DNA from 2 places in the Pseudomonas sp. TNT2022 ID642 genome. Region 1 is predicted to be linked to the other one. Evidence: predicted binding sites of a transcription regulator. Region 1 holds the regulator's gene; the other holds the start of a gene.
The links. Region 1 encodes sigma-54, which starts transcription at its own class of promoters, with help from an activator protein. Its sites were predicted from a motif close to ANTGGCATNNANNTTGCTNT; they were not measured.
Positions count from the first base shown of each region.

Region 2: the regulator sigma-54 is predicted to act here: its motif matches at 2,728-2,747, upstream of M5G26_RS10235 (circularly permuted type 2 ATP-grasp protein).

Region 1 is NZ_JAMDGW010000001.1:69,200-73,654, reverse strand. It holds gene lptA (lipopolysaccharide transport periplasmic protein LptA) at 1-49, shown strand, start outside; gene lptB (LPS export ABC transporter ATP-binding protein) at 49-774, shown strand; gene M5G26_RS00310 (RNA polymerase factor sigma-54) at 962-2,452, shown strand; gene hpf (ribosome hibernation-promoting factor, HPF/YfiA family) at 2,526-2,834, shown strand; gene ptsN (PTS IIA-like nitrogen regulatory protein PtsN) at 2,847-3,311, shown strand; gene rapZ (RNase adapter RapZ) at 3,314-4,171, shown strand; gene M5G26_RS00290 (HPr family phosphocarrier protein) at 4,187-4,455, shown strand, end outside.
Region 2 is NZ_JAMDGW010000008.1:126,387-130,841, reverse strand. It holds gene M5G26_RS10255 (PLDc N-terminal domain-containing protein) at 1-180, shown strand, start outside; gene speE (polyamine aminopropyltransferase) at 401-1,276, shown strand; gene M5G26_RS10245 (hypothetical protein) at 1,447-1,680, shown strand; gene M5G26_RS10240 (ribonuclease E inhibitor RraB) at 1,890-2,237, shown strand; gene M5G26_RS10235 (circularly permuted type 2 ATP-grasp protein) at 2,780-4,189, shown strand; gene M5G26_RS10230 (alpha-E domain-containing protein) at 4,202-4,455, shown strand, end outside.

The sequences.
Region 1 (4,455 bases):
CGACATGGTGATCCAGCCGAAGAAGAAAACCGACGAGAAAACCCAGTAATGGCAACTCTGAAAGCTCAGCACCTGGCCAAGGCCTATAAAAGCCGCCAGGTCGTGCGTGACGTCAGCCTGTCGATCGACAGCGGCCAGATCGTCGGTCTGCTCGGCCCGAACGGTGCCGGCAAGACCACTTGCTTCTACATGATCGTCGGCCTGGTACAGGCCGATCAGGGCCGCGTACTGATCGACGATCTGGACGTCAGCCACCAGCCGATGCACGGTCGTGCAAAGGCCGGCATCGGCTATCTGCCGCAAGAAGCGTCGATCTTCCGCAAACTGTCGGTGGCTGACAACATCATGGCCATCCTCGAGACCCGTCAGGAACTCGACAAGGCCGGTCGCCGCAAAGAGCTGGAAAGCCTGCTGCAGGAATTCCACATCAGCCACATCCGCGACAACCTTGGCATGAGCCTGTCCGGTGGTGAACGCCGCCGAGTGGAAATTGCTCGCGCGCTGGCAACGGCACCAAAATTCATCCTGCTCGACGAACCGTTCGCCGGCGTCGACCCGATCTCGGTCGGCGACATCAAGCAGATCATCCACCACCTCAAGGCCAAGGGTATCGGTGTATTGATCACCGACCACAACGTCCGCGAGACGCTGGACATCTGCGAAACCGCTTACATCGTCAACGATGGTCAACTGATCGCTGAAGGCGATGCAGAAACCATCCTGGCCAACGATCTGGTCAAGGAAGTGTATCTGGGTCACGAGTTCCGCCTGTAAGCGTAACAGTGCCCGGTGCGCCGCCCGGGCGCTGTATCGATTCAAGCAGGAATTAATACGCTTTAATTGTTACAGCGCTCTAGGCAAACACTTCAGTTTCAGGCATATAATTTGCTTAAGTTTGGCGCTCCGGCGCCCTGTAGTGGATGGCGCATAGCGCCGGCGAATAAGGTGTTAAGCCCCTGCCATGAAACCATCGCTAGTCTTGAGAATGGGCCAGCAGCTGACGATGACACCGCAGCTGCAACAGGCCATCCGCCTGCTCCAATTGTCGACCCTGGATCTGCAACAGGAAATCCAGGAGGCTCTGGAATCCAATCCGATGCTCGAACGCCAGGAAGAAGGCGACGACTTCGACAATTCCGACCCCATGGCCGACAACGCCGAACAGAAGCCCATCGAAATCCAGGAACCCTCCTATCAGGAAACCGCACCCACGGTGGACAACCTTGAGGAAGGTGACTGGAGCGAGCGTATCCCCAACGAACTTCCCGTCGATACCGCGTGGGAAGACGTTTACCAGACCAGCGCCAGCAGCCTGCCCAGCAGCGACGATGACGAATGGGACTTCACCACCCGCACGTCCGCCGGCGAGAGCCTGCAAAGCCACCTGCTGTGGCAACTGAACCTCGCACCGATGTCCGACACCGATCGCCTGATCGCCGTGACCCTGATCGATTGCATCAACAATCAGGGCTACCTGGACGAAACCCTCGAAGAGATCCTTGAGGCGTTCGACCCGGAACTGGACATCGAACTGGACGAAATCGAAGCGGTCCTGCACCGCATCCAGCAGTTTGAACCGGCCGGCATCGGCGCGCGCAATCTCGGCGAGTGCCTGCTGCTGCAATTACGCCAGTTGCCAGCCAAGACGCCTTGGCTGGCTGAAGCCAAACGCCTGGTCACCGATTACATCGACCTGCTCGGCAGCCGCGACTACAGCCAGTTGATGCGGCGCATGAAACTCAAGGAAGACGAACTGCGCCAGGTCATCGAACTGGTGCAAAGCCTCAATCCGCGTCCGGGCTCTCAGATCGAGTCCACTGAAGCCGAATACGTCGTCCCTGACGTGATCGTGCGCAAGGACAACGAGCGCTGGCTGGTCGAGCTGAATCAGGAATCGGTGCCGCGCCTGCGCGTCAACGCCCAATACGCCGGTTTCGTCCGTCGCGCCGACACCAGCGCCGACAACACTTTCATGCGCAATCAGTTGCAGGAAGCCCGCTGGTTCATCAAGAGCCTGCAAAGCCGCAACGAAACCCTGATGAAAGTAGCCACCCAGATCGTCGAGCATCAACGCGGTTTTCTGGAGTACGGCGACGAAGCCATGAAGCCGCTGGTCCTGCACGACATCGCCGAAGCGGTCGGCATGCACGAATCAACGATTTCACGGGTGACCACACAGAAATTCATGCATACCCCGCGCGGTATTTATGAGTTGAAATACTTTTTCTCCAGCCACGTCAGCACCTCCGAAGGCGGCGAATGCTCGTCCACAGCGATCCGCGCGATCATCAAAAAACTGGTTGCAGCGGAAAATCAGAAAAAGCCGTTGAGTGACAGCAAGATCGCTGGTTTACTGGAGGCACAAGGCATTCAGGTGGCTCGCCGCACCGTCGCCAAGTACCGCGAATCTCTCGGGATCGCGCCTTCGAGCGAACGCAAGCGGTTGATGTAAGCCACGTTACAGCGTTCCAGTGGCAGGCTATCCAGCCTGCCGCTTTATGCACTGGCAACGAAGGAGAAGCTGTATGCAAGTCAACATCAGTGGACACCAACTGGAAGTGACCCAACCTCTGCGTTCCTATATCGAGGAAAAACTCCAACGACTGGAGCGCCATTTCGACAAGATCACCAACGTGCAAGTCACGATGTGCGTCGAAAAGCTGAAGCAGAAAATCGAAGCCACCTTGCATATACCCGGCAGCGAAGTGGTCGCCAACGCAGAAGATACTGATATGTATGCTGCGATCGACTCACTGACCGACAAGCTGGATCGCCAACTCAAAAAGCATAAGGAAAAGACCCAGAGCCTCCTTCAGGGCGCTACCGGTCGATAACCCCCCCACCCCATGATCCGACTTGAAAACATCCTGACCCCCGGCCGTTCCCTCGTGAACGTGCCGGGCGGCAGTAAAAAGAAAGCCCTCGAACAAATTGCCAACCTGATCGCCCGCGAAGTGCCGGATCTGGAGATGCAAGATGTCTTCGAGGCGTTGATTGCCCGTGAAAAACTCGGCTCCACCGGTTTTGGTAACGGCATCGCCATTCCTCACTGCCGTCTCAAGGGTTGCCAGTCGCCTATCAGCGCCTTGATGCACCTTGAAGCGCCAATCGATTTCGACGCCATCGATGGCGCCCCGGTTGACCTGCTGTTCGTATTGCTGGTCCCGGAAGCCGCCACCGATGCGCACCTGGAGTTGCTGCGTCAGATCGCCAGCATGCTCGATCGCAAGGACGTGCGCGATAAACTGCGCAGCGCTGCGAGCAACGAAGCCTTGTATCAGGTTGTCCTGGACGAGCAGAACGGGCACTAATCATGCGCTTGATCATCGTCAGTGGCCGCTCCGGCTCGGGTAAAAGTACCGCACTGGATGTCCTTGAGGACAACGGTTACTACTGCATCGACAACCTGCCGGCAGGCTTGCTGCCGGAACTGGCCGAACGTGCGCTGATTCACACTGAACTGGCGCAGCCGCTGGTGGCCGTGTCCATTGATGCGCGCAACCTGCCGAGCCACCTGTCGCGCTTTCCCGAGCTGCTTGAAGATGTGCGCAGCAAGCACATCCAGTGCGATGTCCTGTATCTGGATGCCGACGAGGAAACTCTGCTCAAGCGTTTCTCCGAAACCCGCCGTCGCCATCCGCTGAGCAACGCCAACCGCTCGCTGGCCGAAGCTATCCAGGATGAAACCGCCCTGCTCGGCCCGATTGCCGACCTCGCCGACCTGAAGATCAACACCACCAATCTGAACCTGTACCAGTTGCGCGACACCATCAAGCTGCGTCTGCTGAACCAGCCGGAGCCAGGCACCGCGTTTCTGGTCGAGTCATTCGGCTTCAAACGCGGCATGCCGGTGGATGCGGATCTGGTGTTCGATGTGCGCTGCCTGCCTAATCCTTACTGGAAGCCGGAACTGCGTGCGCAATCGGGTCTCGATGCGCCGGTGGCCGAATACCTGGCGGCACAGCCGGAGGTCGAAGAAATGTTTCAGGACATCTTCACTTACCTGCACAAATGGCTACCGCGTTTCGCCGCGAGCAACCGCGCCTACGTCACCATTGCCATTGGCTGCACCGGCGGGCATCACCGCTCCGTCTACCTGACCGAACGCCTGGGTCAGGCCCTGCAGAAAACCCTGAAGAACGTCCAGGTTCGCCACCGCGACCTCACTTAAAGGATTCACACCGCGATGCCTGCTCTGGAAATCGAAATCATCAACAAGCTGGGCCTGCATGCCCGCGCATCGGCCAAATTCGTTGGCGTGGCCGGGCAGTTTCCGGACTGCTCGATCAGAGTGGGCCGTACGCCAGAGACAACGGTCGATGGCAAAAGCATCATGGCGATGATGATGCTGGCGGCAGGCAAGGGCACCAAGATCTATTTGAGTACTGAAGGGCATCAGGAACAGGAAGCGCTGGATGCGCTGGTGGCGTTGATCAACAACTACTTCGATGAAGG
Region 2 (4,455 bases), on a different contig from region 1:
TTCAACGGTCTGATCGGCCTGATCATCCTTGCCCTCGACATCTGGGCCATCATCAACGTGTTGAAAAGCGGCGCGACCACCGGGATGAAAATCGTCTGGGTGCTGCTGATCATCCTCCTGCCGGTACTGGGCCTGATCATCTGGGCGATTGCCGGACCGCGCGGCAACGTGCGGATCTGAATCACCTAACACCGCGATACCCCTGTAGGAGCTGCCGAAGGCTGCGATCTTTTGATGTTGATTGTAAAAAACAAGATAAAAAGATCGCAGCCTTCGGCAGCTCCTACAGGGATTGTGGTTGTGAGGTTCGACCTGTCATCTTCGGCAACGTAGAATGCGCGCCTTTCCCGGGCAATCGTCCACACGATTGACGCCCGCGCATTCATCGGAGCACTTGACCATGACCGTTACCAAAACCAGCGAGTACCTGGAAACCCTCTACGAAGGCTACGGCCAGCGTTTTCGCATGGAAAAACTGTTGCACGAAGTGCGCACCGAACACCAGCATCTGGTGATCTTCCAGAACCCGCGCATGGGCCGTGTCATGGCACTGGACGGCGTGATCCAGACCACCGAAGCCGACGAATTCATCTACCACGAAATGCTCACTCACGTGCCGATCCTCGCCCACGGCAGCGCCAAGCGCGTGTTGATCATCGGCGGTGGTGACGGCGGCATGCTCCGCGAAGTGACCAAACACGCCGGCGTCGAGCACATCACCATGGTCGAGATCGACGGCACCGTGGTCGACATGTGCAAAGAGTTTCTGCCGAACCACTCGAGCGGCGCCTACGACGATCCACGCCTGAACCTGGTGATCGACGACGGCATGCGTTTCGTCGCCACCACCACGGAAAAATTCGACGTGATCATCTCCGACTCGACCGACCCGATCGGCCCGGGCGAAGTGCTGTTCTCGGAGAACTTCTACCAGGCCTGCCATCGCTGCCTGAACGAGGGCGGCATCCTCGTGACCCAGAACGGCACGCCGTTCATGCAGATCGACGAAGTGAAAACCACGGCTGGTCGCCTGAACAGCCTGTTCCCGGACTGGCACTTCTATCAGGCCGCGGTGCCGACTTACATCGGCGGCTCGATGACCTTTGCCTGGGGTTCGACCAACCCGGCCTACCGCAAGCTGAGCCGTGAAACCCTGCAACAGCGCTTCATCGGCAGCGGCATCGTCACCCGTTACTACAACCCGGAAATCCACATCGGCGCGTTCGCCTTGCCACAGTACGTGCTGCAGGCGATCAACAAGCCAAGCAACGACTAAAGAACACTGCAACTCCCCTGTGGGAGCCGGTTCGCTCCCACATTTGTTTGCTCCACACGATAGATGTCGTTTTTTTCATCTTTGTCCGCTGTAATCCTTTTGAACCAACTTTCGGCGCACCAGTCGATTTAGGTGTAAGCCCATTTGCGGGTTTGATCGAGGAGGCACCGATGCAAAAGTGGAAAGTCACTTTCGTGGACGATCATGGTGAAATTGTCGATGAGGTGTTCGAGCGCGCGGAATGCCCCAGTGATGATGAGGCCGCTCGATTGATCAAGGCACGGCTTCTGCCCGTCGCCGCCGAACTGGACCTGAACGATCTGGAAGGGCGCACCGCCGATGCTGGCGTGAAAAGCCTGAAAACCCAGAACAGCATCGAAATCCGCAGCATCACCCCAATCTGAAATTCTTCTTGTCACCTTCAGCACCAGGCCTTGGCAGCAGCTCTATCTTGGGGCTACTCTGCAAGCGAGATCAGCGAACGGATCGCTAAGGTCTGGTCTTGTCAGCTACATGCTTGTTCCCGCGTGCAACCACGTTGCCGTAGTACTTTGGCCAGAGGCCCGGGGCGGGAATACGGAAAGTCTATCCATCTATGCGAGGGGGACGATTCATGAGCACAGCCTATCAAGAAGACATCAGCAGCAATGTTCTGCGCCGCATGAAAGAAGGCGGTTTCGATTTTTCCCGATTCCATCCCATCGAGTTCTACGCCATTTTCCCGGACGAGGAGCGGGCGCGCAGGGCGGCAGGCAAATTTCGCGGTGAATCCATCAATGCCCAGGTCAGCCTGCGGGATGATGGCGCATGGGCGTTGGAATTGAGCAAGGTGATGTACGCGACATATGACGATATCGGTGACTTCGAGCAGGGCTTTTCCGCCGTGGTCGAACCGCTGGGTGGCATCATCGAGGGTTGGGGCGTAAAGCAGGAGGTGCGCAACCGCCACCGTTTGAACTGATCTCAGGTTATTTGATTACCAACGGCTGACCTCTGGGTTGGCCGTTGCCATTTTTAAAGATCAAAAGATCGCAGCCTTCGGCAGCTCCTACACCGATCACCTGTAGGAGCTGCCGGAGGCTGCGATCTTTTGCTTTTGCTTTCAAAACATTTCCAAAAGGCAAAAAAAAGCCACCGGAGAGGGTGGCTAAAAGGGAAGACCGATAAGGAGAGGAAACCGGTCAGGGTTGCAGCGGGGCGGGCCGCCGAGGCGATCCCGATCAGTTGAGCTGGCCGCTTCATGGCGCCGGGCCTGTGAAGTTTTGCAGCGAATGCGCGGATTATCCGCAGGCAGCGACGGGCAGTGAAATCAACTCTGACTATGCTGGTGATAGGCGATGCAGTGCGTCGCAATGAAGCGGGGGCAATCAGGTTGGGGCATTTGCCGCACAGGAATGGTGCGGCGTCTGTGGCGTGAATATCCAACCGATTGAAATCAAAGCGTTTATGCCGATGGCACGGGCCTTGCGAAGGCCTGTATGTCCGGGTGACAAGGAGTACGGCATGATCCGCACCTATTTTGATGAGATGTACGATGCCGGCGGCCAGGTTCGCCCGCATTATCGGGAGTTCGCCCGCTGGTTGGCCGACACGCCTGACGAGCTGCTGGCCCAACGGCGACGCGAGGCTGACTTGCTGTTCCATCGAGCCGGGATCACTTTCACGCTCTATGGGGACGAGCAGGGCACCGAGCGCCTGATTCCTTTCGACACCATTCCGCGCAGCATCCCCGCCAGCGAATGGCGGATCGTCGAGCGCGGCTGTATCCAGCGGGTCAAGGCGCTGAACATGTTCCTCGCCGACCTCTATCACGAGCAGCGCATCATCAAGGCCGGGATCATTCCCGCCGAGCAAGTGCTGGCCAACGAGCAATACCAGTTGGCGATGCAAGGCCTGGATCTGCACCGCGATATCTATTCGCATATCTCCGGCGTCGATCTGGTGCGCGATGGCGACGGCACCTATTACGTGCTCGAAGACAACCTGCGCACACCGAGCGGCGTGAGCTACATGCTCGAAGACCGCAAGATGATGATGCGCCTGTTCCCGGAGCTGTTCGCCGCCCAGCGCATTGCGCCGATCGATCACTACCCGAACCTGTTGCTAGATACCCTGAAAAGCTCAAGTCCGATCGACGACCCAAGCGTGGTCGTGCTGACGCCGGGGCGCTTCAACAGCGCGTTCTTCGAGCACGCGTTTCTCGCGCGGGAAATGGGCGTTGAACTGGTCGAGGGTGCGGATCTGTTCGTGCGTGACGACAAGGTCTTCATGCGCACCACCGACGGCCCGAAAGCGGTGGACGTGATTTACCGCCGCCTCGACGACGCGTTCCTCGATCCATTGGCGTTCAACCCGGACTCGATGCTTGGTGTACCGGGGCTGCTGTCGTCTTATCGCTCGGGCAATGTGGTGCTGGCCAACGCCATTGGCACCGGCGTGGCAGACGACAAATCGGTGTATCCGTTTGTTACCGACATGATCCGTTTCTACCTCGACGAAGAGCCCATTCTGAAGAACGTGCCGACCTGGCAATGCCGCAACCCGTCTGAACTTTCCCATGTGTTGGCCAATCTTCCGGATCTGGTGGTCAAGGAAACCCAGGGCTCCGGCGGTTACGGGATGTTGGTGGGACCGGCGTCGACGAAGGCGGAAATCGATGCCTTCCGCGAACGGATCAAAGCCAAGCCGCACGCGTACATTGCGCAACCGACGCTGTCGTTGTCGACCTGTCCGACCTTTGTCGAAAACGGCATCGCGCCGCGCCATATCGACTTGCGTCCATTTGTCTTGTCCGGGCGCGAAACCCGCGTGGTGCCCGGTGGTTTGACCCGCGTCGCGTTGCGCGAAGGCTCCTTGGTGGTGAATTCCTCCCAGGGTGGCGGAACCAAGGACACCTGGGTGGTCGAGGATTGAAGGAAGCTTGCCATGTTAAGTAGAACTGCCTCGGATCTGTATTGGATGTCGCGTTACCTGGAGCGGGCGGAAAACCTCGCACGGATGCTCGACATCAGTTATTCGCTGTCGCTGATGCCGCAGGACGGTCGCGGCGATGGTTTGCACGAATTGGCCATGCCGCTGTTGATCACCGGCACTCTCGACGATTATCTGGAGCGCCATGGCGCGCTACATGCTGAACGCCTGCTGCATTTTTTCGCTCTCGATGCGGCCAACCCGGCGAG